4 regions of the Pantoea sp. E2023-21 genome follow, and region 3 is predicted to be linked to each of the others. Evidence: predicted binding sites of a transcription regulator. Region 3 holds the regulator's gene; each other region holds the start of a gene.

Region 1 (4,206 bases), 770 kb from region 3:
GTAGAAGATGACGAAATGATTGGCGCGAACCTGCAGCAAGCGCTGGAAGCGGCGGGTTGGTCGGTGGATTGGGTACGTGATGGCGTGTTTGCCAGTAATGCCTGGGCGGAAGGCGGTTATACCTGCGTGTTGCTGGATCTCGGCTTGCCGCGTGAAGATGGCCTGCAGGTGCTGCGTCGCGCACGCACGCGCGGCGACATGACGCCGGTGCTGGTGCTCACCGCCCGCGATACCGTGCAGCAACGTATTCAGGGATTGGACAGCGGCGCGGATGACTATTTGCTGAAACCCTTTGATCTGCAAGAGGTACTGGCACGCATGCGAGCTATAACCCGACGTCGCCACGGTGCGGCGGATTCCCTGTTGGGCAGCGGCGATGTGCAGATCGACATCATGACGCGTGAAGTCTTGTACAAAGGCCAACGCGAGCAGCTTACCGCGCGCGAATATGCCCTGCTCTACGCCTTGCTGGAGCGACCGGGCGCCATTCTTTCACGTGAACAGTTAGAAAACCGCATTTACGGCTGGGGCGAAGAAGTCAGCAGCAACGCGGTTGATGTGCTGATTCACGGTATGCGCCGTAAACTGGATAACGAAGTGATTCGCAACGTACGCGGGCTCGGCTGGCGGGTTCCGGCAATATGAAACCTTTCACCTTTATGCGCTCACTGCGTAACAAACTGCTCACCACGCTGGTGATTCTGCATCTGGCCATGATTGGCGGTGTAACCTGGTATTTCTATCATTGCTACGGCGATATGATGGGCACCATGAAGGACGACCAGCTCGCTAAGATTGCCGATGCGTGGGCCACCAGCCAGCGTATGCCCGCCCTGATGCCGATGGTGATGCATGCCGAAAAATTAAAAAGCACCTACATTGTCCAGTTATGGGATACCAATAATAAACTGCGCGCCAGCTCGTGGCCTGATTTACACGCGCCGCTGCAAATGAAAAAAGGCTGGCACGATCTCAAGGTCGGTGACTGCGGAGATGACTGCGAATGGCGCGTATACACGCGTCCCGGCGAGCTGGGCAGTGAGATCGGGAATATTCAGGTCCTGCACAACATCGGCTACATGAAAAGCCTGATGCTAAAACGGGCGCTGTCGGCCATCATTCCGTTGATGCTCATGATGCCGCTCTCACTGCTGGTCATATGGCTGGTGGTGCGTGCCATTACGCGCGATTTACGCGTGGCTTCACGTCATATCGCTGCGCAGGAAACACTGCATCCGCATACGGTTTCTCCCGATGGCTTGCCGGATGAAGTGCTGCCGCTGGTGGCGGCTTACAACGCTTTGCTGGATAAACTGCGCGCGGCCTGGTCATCACAGCGTCAGTTCCTTGAGGATGCGGCGCACGAACTGCGCACGCCGGTCACCGCAGTAACCTTGCAGCTGGAGAACCTGCGGCAACATATTCAACCCGGTGAAGCCAGCCGCCAGTTCGATCAGCTGGAAGCGGGCGTTACGCGTACGCGCCATCTGGTGACGCAGCTACTGAATATCTCACGTCAGGAAGATCAATCGGTGGTCGCCACGGTGGAAAGCATCGAGCTGGACGATCTGCTGAAAGAGAGCATTGAGCAGCTGATGGTGGTGGCGGATAAGCGCGGTATTGATATCGGTTTCAACGGCACGACGCACTATCGTCTGCACGCCAGCCGCTCCGATCTGCGCAGCCTGTTCGATAACCTTATCGGCAATGCGATGCTGCATACACCGGAAGGCAGTCTGGTGGATGTGCTGCTGCATCGCGTCGGCAATCATACCGTGGTGGATATCGTGGATAACGGGCCCGGCATGGCAGAATCCTTTATTGAGCGCGCCTTCGACCGCTTTACTCGTTCGCCGGATGTTCAGGCGCAAGGCAGCGGTTTAGGGTTGTCGATAGTGCGCAGCGTGGCGCAGAAACATCAGATGCAGGTTGCGCTGTCGAACCGCCATGATCCACAAGGTCAGATTGCTGGCCTGCAGGTGCGCGTGACCTTGCCATAACTCACACCGTGCCGTTGCGGCGCAATTTATTGCGCCTTATTGCAGCGAAACGGTGCTCATCAAAAGGGCGCGCGATAAATCGCGCCGCTACATCCTTTTCCCACATCTAACACGTTTCCAGCTGTACGCGACACGTAAACGGTTGCGGGGTTCCGTTCGCCACACGACATTTATGTGATAACGATCACATTTCCAGTGAATCAAACTGCAACACTTTTTGACAAACGTGACCAAAATCTATTTTCTATGCCTCTGTTACAGGCACATTACGCAAACTTGAAAATCTGGCGCTGCAGACCGGATACGACAACACACTGCCCATCCCTGGGATCGATTTCACCCGATCGCGGCGTCAGCCCGGCGATCACAAGCATGTGGTAAAATAATGAAATATAAATCGTTGATAGCAGGCGCTTTATTGGCCAGTGGCTTAACTGGTACAGCACAAGCGGCAGAAAGCGATCCGCAATACGTTTCTGATTGGTGGCATCAGAGCGTTAACGTGGTGGGCAGTTACCACACCCGTTTTGGACCTCAGTTCAATAACGACGTGTACCTCGAATATGAAGCCTTTGCCAAAAAGGATTGGTTCGATTTCTACGGCTACCTCGATCTCACCAACTTCTTCGGCGTGGGCAACAGCAACGCTAACGGCGTGTTCGACCACGGTTCGCCGATGTTCATGGAAATTGAGCCACGTTTCTCTATCGATAAGCTGACCGGCACCGATCTCTCTTTTGGTCCGTTTAAAGAGTGGTATTTCGCCAACAACTACATCTATGACATGGGTCGCAACAGCGATAACCGTCAGAACACCTGGTACATGGGTCTTGGCACCGACATCGATACGCACAGCGATATCGGCCTGTCGCTGAACGTTTACGCTAAATACCAGTGGGAAAACTACGGTGCGGCGAACGAGAACAGCTGGGATGGTTATCGCTTCAAGGTGAAATACTTTGTACCGATTACCGACCTGTGGGGCGGCAAGCTGAGCTACATCGGCTTCACCAACTTCGACTGGGGTTCGGATCTGCGTGACAAGTCAGATCGTTCACGCACCAGCAACTCGATTGCGTCCAGCCACATACTGTCGCTGAACTATGATCACTGGCATGTTTCCACCGTGGCGCGTTACTTCCACAACGGCGGCCAATGGGCTGACGGCCAGGAGCTGAACTTCGGCAAAGGTCCATTTGAAGTGAAATCAACCGGCTGGGGTTACTACCTGGTGGTGGGTTACAACTTCTAATCGAGTAAAACGGTCGCTATTAGAGGATGCGGTTGGTTAAACGGTCGCCATGAGAGTGTGCGATTGGTTAAACGGTCGCCATTAGAGGGTGCGGTTGGTTAAACGGTCGCCATTAATGGCGACCCTACAATGTAGGGTGCGCATTTATGCGCACCGTTTTAAGGTCGGTGAAGAAAGCCAATGCATTTACGCGCACCTTGTCGCAAATCGTACCCTCTTAACTCTGCGGTTTATACGCATTCACCATCCACGGCACGCCGAACTTATCGGTTAGCATGCCAAAGCCATTGGCCCAGAACGTGGGTGCCCAGCTTTTTGTCACTTCACCGCCCGCCGACAACGCATCAAACCAACGCTTCCCTTGCGCTTCATCCGGCGTCGATAAACTCACAGCAAAACCGCCATACGCCGCCTGTGGCGCGCCGTCACTTAGCATAATTTCGCCCTGCCCGATGCGCAGATGGGCATGCATGATCTGCTCCGGCGAAAAGTGCACACCCGAGAGGCAACCTTCATCTTCCACCGGCGTCTCATCCGGCATGTCGCCATAGGTCATCTTAAACAGTAGCTCGCCGTCGGTGGCAGCAAGATAGAAAGCAATCGCCTCTTCACAGCGGCCGCTGTAGAACACATACGGGGTAACTTGCATGGTCTGTACTCCAAAAAGGGAACGCCAGTTGCAAGTGTAGTGTGCATTATTTATACCGTTGCGAGCCGGGCCGCACTCTTACCTTTGCTGACAATAGCGACGGAACAGTTGCGCCATATAGGCGCTCATCGGCGTCAGCGCGGTGTCTTTGCGTTGAATTAAATAGAACGTGGCTTTCGGCAGCGGTTCATCAAGTTCGAGAGAAATTAGCTGGCCGCCGTGCGTGGGGTCTTCAATCACGTCGCGCGAAATAATGCTGACAAAATCGCTCCGCGCCACCAGGCTGGTGCAAGCCATAAAGGTCT
Region 2 (4,206 bases), 1.1 Mb from region 3:
TCAGGCATTCGCGCAGCCTATCCGGATCCATCCGTGCTGGTCGGCAAGATGACCATCATCGTTGCTAACCTCGCGCCGCGTAAAATGCGCTTCGGTATTTCAGAAGGCATGGTGCTGTCAGCGGGGCCGGGCGGTAAAGACCTGTTTGTGCTGTCCGTTGATAGCGGCGCAGTGCCGGGTATGCCGGTTAAGTAAGCTAACAAGCCGCCTGAGGGCGGCTTTTTTATGCCCATGGATCCGGCGCATTGTAGGGTCGCCATTTAGGGCGTAATGCCGCTCACTTAAGCAAGGTGCGCATGAATGCGCACCCTACGAAAATCCAGCGAAATACATGTAGGGTCGCCATTCATGGCGACCAGGTTAGACATTCTTGTGATCGCTAGCACGCTATTGGCTTAATGCGTATGATAAAGCGCTACGAAAACAGGAGCCTGACATGCCTGCCGTTCTCTCTGCTTGTTGGCGCTATGTACGCGCCTTCGCCATTATTTATGCGGCGCTGTACACCGGTATAGGGATATCTTCCCTGCTTCCGATTACGATTCCCGGCAGCATCATCGGCATGCTGCTGCTGTTCCTGCTGCTGGCGCTGCATATTATGCCGGTTGAATGGGTGAAACCTGGATGCCATTTGCTGATTCGCTATATGGCGCTGCTGTTTGTTCCGATCAGCGTCGGCGTGACGAGCTATACCGATATTCTCACCGCCCAGTTCGGGCCGATTGTGGTGTCCTGCATTGTCAGTACCTTTATGGTGCTGCTGATTGTCGGTCTCAGTGCGGAAAGATTACAGCGCCCGCGGGAGGAAAAACCGCATGATTGATGCCTGGTGGTCGCTGCCGTTGACCGTGTTCGCCTATTTCCTGGCGCGTAAACTGGCGGCAAAAATCAATATCTCCATCGTCAATCCATTGCTGGTGGCGATGGCAATTGTCATCCCCATTTTGCTGCTAACCAACCTGCCTTATACGCGCTATTTTGCTGGCAGCAGCCTGCTCAATCAGTTGCTGCAACCGGCGGTTGTCGCGCTGGCATTGCCGCTGTACGAGCAGATGCATCAGATTCGCGCGCGCTGGAAAACCATCATCAGCGTCTGTTTCATCGGCAGCATCACGGCGATGGTGTCGGGCACCGCGATAGCGCTGTGGATGGGGGCAACGCCGGAAATCGCCGCCACCATTATGCCGAAATCCGTCACTACGCCGATTGCGATGGCAGTCTCCGCATCGCTACACGGTATTCCCGCCATCAGCGCCATCTGCGTGTTAATCGCTGGCGTGCTGGGCGCAGTGTTCGGCCATATGCTGCTCAATCTGTTTAAGGTGAATAACAAATCTTCGCGCGGATTGGCGATTGGCAATGCCTCACACGCATTAGGCACCGCGCGCGCAGCCGAGATCGATTATCAGGAAGGCGCATTCAGCTCACTGGCTCTGGTCATTTGCGGCATCATCACCTCGTTGCTGGCACCGTTCCTTTTTCCACTGTTAATGCATTGGTGGGGCTGAAACTTGCGAGAGATCTCGCAAAGTTGAAACAACCCAATCAGCTTACATTGTCAGAGCGACTTGGATCACATATAAAACGTCAGGCGGCGCATCGCCGCTAACGCGTAACTGAGGCCATCACATCATGCATTCACGATTCCTTACTGCTTTTTCCGCCCTGCCCGCCGCGCTGCAAGCGGCGATTCAGCCGCTGATGGATGCGCCGGATTTCCACGGCATGTTGCGTCCGCAGGATGTCGCACAACTGAAACAGCTTACCGGTCTGGATGATGATGCGCTGGCGTTGGAACTGCTGCCGCTGGCGGCAAGCTGCGCGGTGGCAACCGTATCGCATTTTAATGTCGGCGCGATTTCGCGCGGCGTCAGCGGCCATTGGTACTTCGGCGCCAACATGGAGTTCCTGCACACGCCGCTGCAGCAGACGGTCCATGCTGAGCAAAGTGCCATTACCCATGCATGGTTGCGCGGAGAAGAGAAACTGGCGGCGATTACCGTCAACTACACGCCGTGCGGACATTGCCGTCAGTTTATGAACGAGCTGAACAGCGGCACGGCGATTCGCATCAGCCTGCCGGGACGCGCCGTTAGCACGCTGGTCGACTATCTGCCGGATGCGTTTGGTCCAGCCGATTTGAATATTACCGAGCGCTTGCTGACGCCGGTCGATCATGGTTTTGCTGTTGAAGGCGATGCGTTGCAACAGGCCGCCATTGCCGCCGCCAATCACAGTCACGCACCTTATAGTCAAAGTTACAGCGGCGTGGCGCTGCGCAGCCAAAGCGGCAGCATCTTTACCGGTCGCTATGCAGAGAACGCCGCCTTCAACCCAAGCTTGCCACCGTTACAAGCCGCACTGATTTTGATGAACATGAGCAACGAAGCGCTGGACACTATTCAGCAAGCGGTTTTGGCGGAATGTCATGGCAGTACGCTGAGTCAGCTGGATGCCACGCGCGCTACGCTTGCCGCGTTGGGATGTGAGGATTTCTCACTTACTTTAGTTTCGAAAACATCAGTTTAGTGATCCTTTTACCGCTTTTGTGACCTTCTGTTAACAAAAGCTGTACATCTGCAGGAATTTTCATAGGATCGGGCGCCAGAACCTCTTCACTTCAAGATGGACTGGCGTTACCTTTTCCCGGCGATACGTCAGAAAACACTGCAACCGGAGCAAGCACTGCATGGAACTCGACTACGAAAGTAAACGCCCGCTGTATATTCCTTATGCGGGTCCGATCCTGCTGGAATTTCCGCTGTTGAATAAAGGCAGCGCCTTCACCCTCGAAGAACGTAACGAATTCAACCTCAACGGCCTGTTACCGGAAGCGGTAGAGACCATTGAAGAGCAGGCCGAACGTGCCTGGCGCCAGTTCCTGGATTTCAAAAACAATAACGACAAGCATGTCTATCTGCGCAACATCCAGGATACCAACGAAACCCTGTTCTACCGCCTGCTCGACAATCATCTGGAAGAGATGATGCCGATCATCTATACCCCAACAGTTGGCGCGGCGTGTGAACACTTCTCAGAAATCTACCGTCGCGCGCGCGGCGTGTTCATCTCTTACAACAACCGCGACCGCATTGAAGACATGCTGCAGAACGCCACCAAGCAGAATGTGAAAGTGATCGTAGTTACCGATGGCGAGCGTATTCTTGGCCTCGGCGACTTAGGTATCGGTGGCATGGGCATCCCAATCGGTAAACTGTCGTTGTATACCGCGTGTGGTGGCATCAGCCCGGCTTACACCCTGCCCGTGGTGCTGGATGTCGGCACTAACAACCAGCAGCTGCTGAACGACCCGCTCTACATGGGCTGGCGTCATCCGCGTATTACCGGCGAAGAGTACGAAGCGTTCGTTAACGAGTTCATCCAGGCAGTGAACCGTCGCTGGCCGAACGTGCTGTTGCAGTTCGAGGACTTCGCGCAGAAAAACGCCATGCCGCTGCTGGAACGTTATCGCGATGAGATTTGCTGCTTCAATGATGATATTCAAGGCACCGCCGCGGTGACCGTCGGCACCCTGATCGCCGCTAGCCGCGCCGCCGGCAGCCGCCTGTGCGAACAGAAAGTGGTGTTCCTCGGTGCCGGTTCTGCCGGTTGCGGTATCGCCGAGCAGATCATCGCGCAGATGAAGTCGGAAGGGTTGAGCGATGATGAAGCGCGTGGCCGCGTGATGATGGTGGACCGATTTGGTCTGCTGACCGACAAACTGCCGAACCTGCTCAATTTCCAGAGCAAGCTGGTGCAGAAGAGCGAAAACTTAAAAGAATGGGACACCAGTAGCGACTCAATTTCTCTGCTCGACGTGGTGCGCAACGCCAAGCCTGATATTCTGATTGGCGTATCAGGTCAACCTGGCCTGTTCACCGAAGAGATTATTCGCGAGATGCACAAGCACACCAAGCGTCCAATCGTTATGCCGCTGTCGAACCCGACTTCACGTGTTGAAGCGACGCCAGCCGATATCATCGCCTGGACCGATGGCGCCGCGCTGGTTGCCACCGGCAGCCCGTTCTCGCCGGTGACCTGGAAGGGGAAAACCTATCCGATCGCCCAGTGCAACAACTCGTATATCTTCCCTGGCATTGGTTTGGGTGTCATCGCTGCAGGCGCGAGTCGCGTAACAGATTCGATGCTGATGACGGCTAGCCGTGCCCTGGCCGACTGCTCACCGCTGGTGAACGATGGCGAAGG
Region 3 (4,206 bases):
CTGGGTCGCCATATCAGTTACTTCGGCCCGGAAGCCAACGACTTCGGCTTGCTTGAGCAGACGTTCAGGCATTACGGCCAAACCGGTTTGGGCGAATCGCGTAAATATTTGCACACTTACGACGAAGCCGTGCCGTGGAATCAGGTGCCGGGCACTTTCACCCCCTGGCAACCGCTGCCGGAGAACACTGATGTGCTGTTCTATGAAGGCTTGCACGGCGGCGTGGTCACGCAGCAGCAAAATGTCGCAGAGCATGTCGATTTGCTGGTTGGCGTAGTCCCGATTGTTAATCTTGAGTGGATTCAGAAGCTGGTGCGCGACACGGGCGAGCGCGGTCATTCGCGTGAGGCGGTGATGGATTCGGTGGTGCGTTCAATGGAGGATTACATCAACTTCATCACGCCACAGTTCTCACGCACCCACATTAACTTCCAGCGTGTGCCAACCGTTGATACGTCCAACCCATTTGCGGCACGCGAAATTCCGTCGCTCGACGAAAGTTTCGTAGTGATTCATTTCCGCGGTCTGGAAGGCATCGCGTTCCCCTATCTCCTGTCGATGATTCAGGGATCGTTTATCTCCCACATCAATACGCTGGTGGTGCCGGGCGGAAAAATGGGACTGGCGATGGAGCTGATTATGCTACCGCTGGTGCAGCGACTCATTGAAGGGAAGCGGATTGAGTGAGTGTCATTGGTCGCCATGAATGGCGACCCTACGAAATGAGAGCGTTTTGTAGGGTGCGCATTAATGCGCACCTGCCAGCATTAAAGCGCGATCACTTCGTAGCTATGCGTAATTTCCACGCCTTTGCCCAGCATGATCGCCACCGAGCAATATTTTTCCGCTGACAAATCAACCGCGCGTGAAACCGCCTTGTCGCTTAACGCTTTGCCGCTGACGATGAAGTGCAGATTGATGCGGGTAAAAATACGTGGCGCTTCTTCGCGACGTTCTGAAGTGAGTTTCACTTCGCAATCGGCGACATCGCTGCGCCCTTTTTGCAGGATCGACACCACATCAATAGCGCTACAACCGCCCGCCGCCATCAGCACCATCTCCATTGGACTTGGCGCTTTATCACCGGAATTACCGTCCATTAATACCTGATGGCCGGATGAGGATTCTCCGAGAAAGGTCAAACCTTCCACCCATTTCACTCGTGCCTGCATTATTCTTTCTCCTGAAGAGGCGGTTTTGCCGCCAGAGTACGCTTTCACCTGACAAACAGCAATCCAGAGTAATCCCCCTTCTGCTGAAGCGAGACAACACAAGACAGCTCGCTAAAGCTGTGCTACAAACAGTGCTGAAAATATTTTCGTCATTACAGACGAAGGCGGGAAGAATCAAAAGCGTAGCTTAAGAGTCCACCCGGAATAATTTTTCCTTTACTGGAAACGCTCGACGATTAAACCGCCTGACAGGGAAAAATGCCCCCTGTATTTTGGGCACGATTACAACAGAGGATAATAGCGAATGGTTCTCGGCAAACCGCAAACAGACCCTACACTCGAATGGTTCCTGTCCCATTGCCATATTCACAAATATCCATCCAAAAGCACGCTCATCCATCAGGGTGAGAAAGCGGAAACGCTGTACTACATCGTGAAAGGTTCCGTAGCGGTACTGATTAAAGATGAAGAAGGCAAAGAGATGATTCTCTCCTATCTCAATCAGGGAGATTTTATCGGCGAACTCGGTCTTTTCGAAGAAGGCCAGGAACGCAGTGCTTGGGTGCGTGCGAAGTCTGCCTGCGAAGTGGCTGAAATTTCATACAAAAAATTCCGTCAGCTGATTCAGGTAAACCCGGATATTTTAATGCGACTTTCGTCGCAAATGGCGCGTCGTCTGCAAGTGACATCTGAGAAAGTGGGCAACCTTGCCTTCCTCGATGTGACCGGACGTATCGCGCAAACGCTGCTAAATCTGGCCAAACAGCCAGATGCGATGACTCACCCGGACGGGATGCAAATCAAAATCACCCGTCAGGAGATTGGTCAGATCGTGGGCTGCTCACGCGAAACCGTGGGTCGTATCCTGAAAATGCTGGAAGATCAGAATCTGATCTCCGCACACGGTAAAACCATCGTCGTTTACGGCACCCGCTAATTTCTTCTCACCCACGGCGTGATGGCAACATCGCGCCGTTTCTATTTGCGATGAGCTGATGTGGCGCCGAATCATCTATCATCCTGAAGTTAACTATGCGCTGCGGCAAACGCTGGTGCTGTGCCTGCCTGTGGCTCTCGGCTGGCTGTTTGGCGATCTGCAAAAAGGTCTGCTGTTCTCGTTAGTGCCTGCCTGTTGCAATATGGCGGGGCTGGATACGCCGCACAAACGCTTCTTCAAACGCCTGATTGTAGGGGGTTCGCTGTTTGCCACCGGCAGTTTCCTGATGCAAATCCTCACCGCGTACCAAATTCCGCTGCCGCTGATTTTGCTGGCGCTGCCGCTGCTGATTGGCGTGACCGGTGAAATCGGCCCACTGCATGCGCGCCTGCTCCCCGCGACGTTAATCGCCGCCATCTTTACGCTCAGTTTAGTGGGACGCATGCCGATGTGGGTGCCGCCGCTGCTCTACATAGGCGGCACGCTGTGGTACGGCTTGTTCAACTGGTTCTGGTTCTGGCTGTGGAAAGAGCAGCCGATGCGCGAATCGCTTAGCCTGCTGTTCCGTGAGCTGGCCGATTATTGCGATGCCAAATACACCTTACTGACGCAGTTGACCGATCCGGAAAAAGCGCTGCCCCCCCTGCTGGCACGCCAGCAAAAGGCGGTCGATCTCATCACGACCTGCTACCAGCAAATGCACATGTTGTCGGCCAGCCGTGATAACAGCCACAAACGTCTGACACGCGCTTTTCAGGTGGCGCTGGATTTACAGGAACACATCTCGGTGAGTTTGCATCAGCCCGAAGAGGTGCAAAAGCTCGTGGAGGAGAGCCACGCCGAAGCGGTGATTCGCTGGAACGCCAAAATCATCTCAGCCCGGCTGCGCGTGCTGGCCGATGCGATCCTCTACCATCAATTACCCGATCGTTTTCACATGGAGAAACAGCTCGGCGCGCTGGAGAAAATTGCGCGCCAGCATCCGGATAATCCGGTCGGCAACTTCTGCCTGTATCACTTCAGTCGCATCGCCCGCGTGTTGCGCACGCAGAAGCCACTCTACACACGTGACCTGATGGCCGATCGCCAGCGCCGTTTGCCGCTGTTGCCGGCGTTGCGCAGTTATCTGTCGTTCAAATCTTCCGCGTTACGCACCGCCGCTCGTTTCGCCGTGATGCTGATGTTTGGCAGCGCGTTGGCGCTGTTCTTCAACATTCCCAAACCTTACTGGATTCTGATGACCATCATGTTCGTCAGCCAGAACGGCTACAGCGCGACACGCGTGCGTATTCAGCACCGTGCGCTGGGCACCTTTGCGGGTTTGCTGATCGCTGCCGCCTCGCTACAGCTGGCGGTGCCGGAATCGATCACGCTGCTGTTTATGCTGGGGATCACGCTGGCAAGTTATCTGATCACGCGGAAATATTATGGCTGGTCGATGATTGGCTTCACCGTCACCGCAGTGTATTCGCTGCAGCTGCTGTCACTTAACGGCGCGCAATTTTTACTGCCACGCATGATGGATACCCTGATGGGCTGTTTGATTGCCTTCGCCGGGATGATTTGGTTGTGGCCGCAGTGGCAAAGCGGGCTGCTGCGCAAGAACGCACACGATGCGCTGGAAGCGTATCAGGATGCCTTGCGACTGTTGCTGGGACCGGAACAGTCGCCCGAGAAACTGGCTTATCAGCGCATGAAGGTTAATCAGGCGCACAATGCGCTGTTCAACTCATTGAACCAGGCATCGAGCGAGCCGGGCTTTAACCTGCAATATCTAAAAGATATGCGCATGTGGGTAACGCACAGTCAGTTCATTGTCGAGCATATTAACGCCATGACGATCCTGGCGCGCGAACACACCATGTTGACGGCGAAGCTGGCAGAACGTTATCTGCAATCCTGTGAAATCGCGCTGCAGCGTTGTCAGCAGCGGCTGGCATATGACGGGCCGGGCAACGACAGTAATATTCTGGAGGCGCCGGAGAATCTTAATGAAGGGCCGGTGACGATTGTCGAACAGCATGTGAAGCGGATCTTGCAGCACCTTAACGTCATGCACACCATCTCTTCACTGGCGTGGAGCCAGCGACCGCATCA
Region 4 (4,206 bases), 890 kb from region 3:
TAACTTTCCACAGGCATAAAAAAAGGGACGCATGAGCGTCCCTTTTTACTTTAAGCGTTTATCGCTTATGCGTCACGACGACGTGGTGCAGCAGCGCCATCTGGACGCGGACCACGACCACTGTCACGGCTGAAGCGTCCGCCTTCACGGCCACCTTCACGACGTTCGGTGAAACGACGTGGAGCGCCTTCGCCACGTGGTGCACCATCACGCGGAGCACCGCTACCACGACGCTCACCGCCGCCAGCAGGACGACGTTCGCTACGCTCGTGTACCGGCGCATCACCCATCAGCTGCATATTCATCGGCTTGTTCAGAATACGCGTACGCGTGAAGTGCTGCAGCACTTCGCCCGGCATGCCTTTCGGCAGCTCGATGGTTGAGTGGGTACCAAACAGCTTGATGTTACCAATGTAACGGCTGCTGATGTCGCCTTCGTTAGCGATCGCGCCAACAATGTGACGAACTTCAACACCATCATCACGGCCCACTTCAATGCGGTACAGCTGCATTTCGCCAACGTCACGACGTTCACGACGTGGACGATCGCCATCGCGGCTCTCACGACTTTCGCGTGGACCGCGAGAATCACGTGAATCGCGGCGCTCACCACGGTCAGGACGATCGCTGAATTCACGACGCGCTGGACGCGGTGCTTCTGGTGGCAGAATCAGTGGACGTTCGCCCTGAGCCATTTTCAGCAGTGCTGCGGCCAGAGTTTCGATATCCAGATCTTCGCCCGGCTGCATTTTGCTCAGCAGTGCGCGATATTGGTCCAGATCGCTGCTTTCCAGCTGCTGCTGTACTTTCGCTGCGAACTTAGCCAGACGACGCTCACCCAGCAGTTCTGCGTTCGGCAGCTCAACTTCTGGAATGGTCAGCTTCATGGTACGTTCGATGTTGCGCAGCAGACGACGCTCGCGGTTCTCAACGAACAGCAACGCACGACCAGCACGACCAGCACGGCCGGTACGACCGATACGGTGAACGTAAGACTCAGCATCCATTGGGATATCAAAGTTTACCACCAGGCTGATACGCTCAACGTCCAGACCACGTGCTGCAACGTCGGTAGCGATCAGGATGTCAAGACGACCATCTTTTAAACGCTCCAGCGTCTGCTCACGCAGTGCCTGGTTCATGTCGCCGTTCAATGCTGCGCTGTTATAACCGCTGCGCTCCAGCGCTTCGGCCACTTCCAGCGTGGCATTTTTGGTGCGCACGAAGATGATGGCTGCATCGAAATCTTCAGCTTCCAGGAAGCGAACCAGCGCGTCAGTTTTACGGCCGTAAGCGGTCCAGTAAGACTGAGAAATGTCTGGGCGCGTAGTCATGCTTGACTGAATGCGCACTTCCTGTGGATCTTTCATGAAACGCTTGGTAATGCGACGAATCGCTTCTGGCATGGTTGCGGAGAACAGCGCGGTCTGATGACCGTCTGGAATCTGCGCCATAATGGTTTCAACGTCTTCGATGAAGCCCATACGCAGCATTTCATCAGCTTCGTCCAGCACCAGACCACGCAGGTTAGACAGATCTAACGTGCCACGCTTCAGGTGATCCAGTAAACGACCTGGCGTACCTACAACAACTTGTGGTCCCTGACGCAGTGCGCGCAGCTGCACGTCATAACGTTGGCCGCCATACAGGGCTACAACGTTAATGCCACGCATGTGTTTAGAGAATTCAGTGACGGCTTCAGCAACCTGTACCGCCAATTCGCGGGTAGGTGCCAGCACCAAAATTTGCGGTGCTTTAACAGTAGGATCAATGTTGTTAAGCAGCGGCAATGAGAATGCCGCGGTTTTACCACTACCGGTCTGCGCCATACCCAACACATCACGGCCAGCCAGCAGGTGAGGAATACACTCAGCCTGGATTGGAGAAGGCTTTACGTAGCCCATACCGTTCAGTGATTCGAGGATGTCGGCGTTCAGGCCAAGGTCAGCAAAAGTGGTTTGAATTTCAGTAGTGGTTTGGATATCAGTCATGTAGTACACGTGCCTCTTAGATTGCGGCGGCCAGTCTACATAACTCGTCGTGAAAACTTTCAGTCATTTTCATCAAAAAGTGTGAACCGGCTCAAATTAGAAGTTTTGACGAACAGAAAAGCCCTCATCTCTGAAGATGATGACTTTACAGATATTCAGGCAATAAAAGTTCGTCAGCTATTGCTGGTCAGATTCTGATAAATCGTCTTGTGTCTGGCCGAGTTGCGCCAGTTCCAACAATGCGTATCGGTGCTCAACAAAGTTATTTACGTTGTTAGCCACCGCCAGTTTGAACAACGCTTTCGCGTCGTCCTTCTCCCCCAGACTTAGGTAGTACTTACCTAAATAGAAGTTGGTTTCACTGAGATGTTCAGCGAGCGAGGTGTTATCCGTTGCGTCCGCCCTGAGACGTTCCATCAATGTTTTTTCACTGATGTCGCCAAGGTAGAACTCGACAATATTCCATCCCCATTGGTCCCGGACCGCTTTGTCATGACGCTGTCTCAGCGTAACTTTTGCCTTGTCGGCATCCATATCGCTTTCAACGAGATAGAGCCAAAGGCTGCGGAAAGGATCGTTAGGATCGTCTTGATAAAACGCCAGCAGATCATCTTGCGCTAACTTGTATCGACCGCCGTAATAGAGGGCGATACCACGGTTTAAATGCGCATAGTTGTAAGTTGGATCAAGCTCAAGTACAGAATCAAACGCTTCATAGGCAGCATCAAAATTGCCTGCCTGCGTTAAGTATATACCAAGATAGTTAAATACCTCTGGCATATCTGGTCTTATAGACAGCGCTTGCGAAAAATCGTTCCGCGCTAATGCCCTCAGACCCAAACTATCATACAACACTCCGCGCTCATATAATAGCTGTGCGCGTTCATCATCGGTCAGGGCACGACTGGCAAGAATTTGTTCCATTCGCGCCAGGATCACCTCTTGCTGCAGTGTGGGCTGCAAAGGTACTGCCAGAACTTCGTTCTTACGCCAATTGGAGTTGCTGCATCCTGCCAGCGTGATAGCTGTCGCAACAAAACACCAGCGCAAAAAAGGCTTCATTTCCCACTCCCGAATACAAACATTGGGACGACCATCCTGTCATCCTCCTGCTGTGCACAAGGATTCCCGCCCTCGCGATGATCTAAACACCACTCCCCGCCAGGCAGGGAGTGGTTAATCGGTAAACGCTTACTCGGCGTCAGATGCATCAGATACAGCGGTAGCAACTTCTTCCGCTGGTTTCTGCTCTGTCGCTTCTTTGATGCTCAGGCGTACACGGCCCTGACGGTCCACTTCCATAACTTTCACTGGAACTTCCTGGCCCATCTGCAGATAGTCGGTCACTTTCTCTACGCGCTTGTCTGCGATCTGAGAGATGTGAACCAAACCTTCTTTACCGCCGCCGATTGCCACGAAGGCACCGAAATCAACGATACGTGTCACTTTACCCGAGTAAACGCGGCCAACTTCGATCTCAGCAGTGATCTCTTCGATACGACGAATGGCTTCTTTAGCTTTCAGGCTATCAGTTGCAGCGATCTTCACGGTGCCGTCATCTTCGATTTCGATGGTGGTGCCGGTTTCTTCAGTCAGTGCACGGATTACCGAGCCGCCTTTACCGATGACATCTTTGATCTTGTCTGAACTGATTTTAATGGTGTAAATACGCGGCGCGAACTCAGAAATTTCCTGACGCGGCGTGCTGATTGCCTGTTCCATCACGCTCAGGATGTGCAGACGCGCACCTTTCGCTTGATTCAGAGCAACCTGCATGATTTCGCGGGTGATGCCTTCGATTTTGATATCCATCTGCAGCGCAGTGATACCGTCGCGGCTACCAGCTACTTTGAAGTCCATGTCGCCGAGGTGATCTTCATCACCGAGGATGTCAGACAGAACCACAAAGTTGTCAGCTTCTTTAACCAGACCCATCGCAATACCGGCAACGGCTGCTTTGATCGGTACGCCAGCGTCCATCAGTGCCAGAGAAGCACCACATACGGAAGCCATTGAAGAAGAACCGTTAGATTCGGTGATTTCTGAAACCACACGAACGGTGTATGGGAAATCAGCTTGCTTAGGCATCACTGCCAGCACGCCACGCTTCGCCAGACGACCATGGCCAATCTCACGACGCTTTGGTGAGCCAACCATACCGGTTTCGCCTACACAGTACGGAGGGAAGTTGTAGTGGAACAGGAAGCTATCAGTA

What was found. The regulator CRP, encoded in region 3, controls carbon source genes, mostly activating them, when cyclic AMP is high. The targets are predictions, from matches to a motif close to ATGTGANNNNNNTCACAT.
Region 1: the regulator CRP is predicted to act here: its motif matches at 2,173-2,190, upstream of ACRQ84_RS17170 (nucleoside-specific channel-forming protein Tsx).
Region 2: the regulator CRP is predicted to act here: its motif matches at 1,562-1,579, upstream of cdd (cytidine deaminase).
Region 4: the regulator CRP is predicted to act here: its motif matches at 2,071-2,088, upstream of yrbN (protein YrbN).

What each region holds. Positions count from the first base shown of each region.
Region 1 covers NZ_CP195344.1:3,675,171-3,679,376, reverse strand. Annotated here, with positions in the region: gene ACRQ84_RS17180 (response regulator) at 1-645, shown strand, start outside; gene ACRQ84_RS17175 (sensor histidine kinase) at 642-2,000, shown strand; gene ACRQ84_RS17170 (nucleoside-specific channel-forming protein Tsx) at 2,386-3,252, shown strand; gene yjdN (VOC family metalloprotein YjdN) at 3,470-3,901, opposite strand; gene ACRQ84_RS17160 (LysR family transcriptional regulator) at 3,980-4,206, opposite strand, start outside.
Region 2 covers NZ_CP195344.1:1,807,964-1,812,169, forward strand. Annotated here, with positions in the region: gene metG (methionine--tRNA ligase) at 1-195, shown strand, start outside; gene ACRQ84_RS08565 (CidA/LrgA family protein) at 437-823, shown strand; gene ACRQ84_RS08570 (CidB/LrgB family autolysis modulator) at 816-1,508, shown strand; gene cdd (cytidine deaminase) at 1,633-2,529, shown strand; gene ACRQ84_RS08580 (NAD-dependent malic enzyme) at 2,690-4,206, shown strand, end outside.
Region 3 covers NZ_CP195344.1:2,902,599-2,906,804, forward strand. Annotated here, with positions in the region: gene ACRQ84_RS13695 (phosphoribulokinase) at 1-687, shown strand, start outside; gene ACRQ84_RS13700 (OsmC family protein) at 768-1,172, opposite strand; gene crp (cAMP-activated global transcriptional regulator CRP) at 1,477-2,109, shown strand; gene ACRQ84_RS13710 (YccS/YhfK family putative transporter) at 2,168-4,206, shown strand, end outside.
Region 4 covers NZ_CP195344.1:3,796,777-3,800,982, reverse strand. Annotated here, with positions in the region: gene ACRQ84_RS17740 (DEAD/DEAH family ATP-dependent RNA helicase) at 66-1,991, opposite strand; gene yrbN (protein YrbN) at 2,008-2,058, opposite strand; gene nlpI (lipoprotein NlpI) at 2,169-3,053, opposite strand; gene pnp (polyribonucleotide nucleotidyltransferase) at 3,183-4,206, opposite strand, start outside.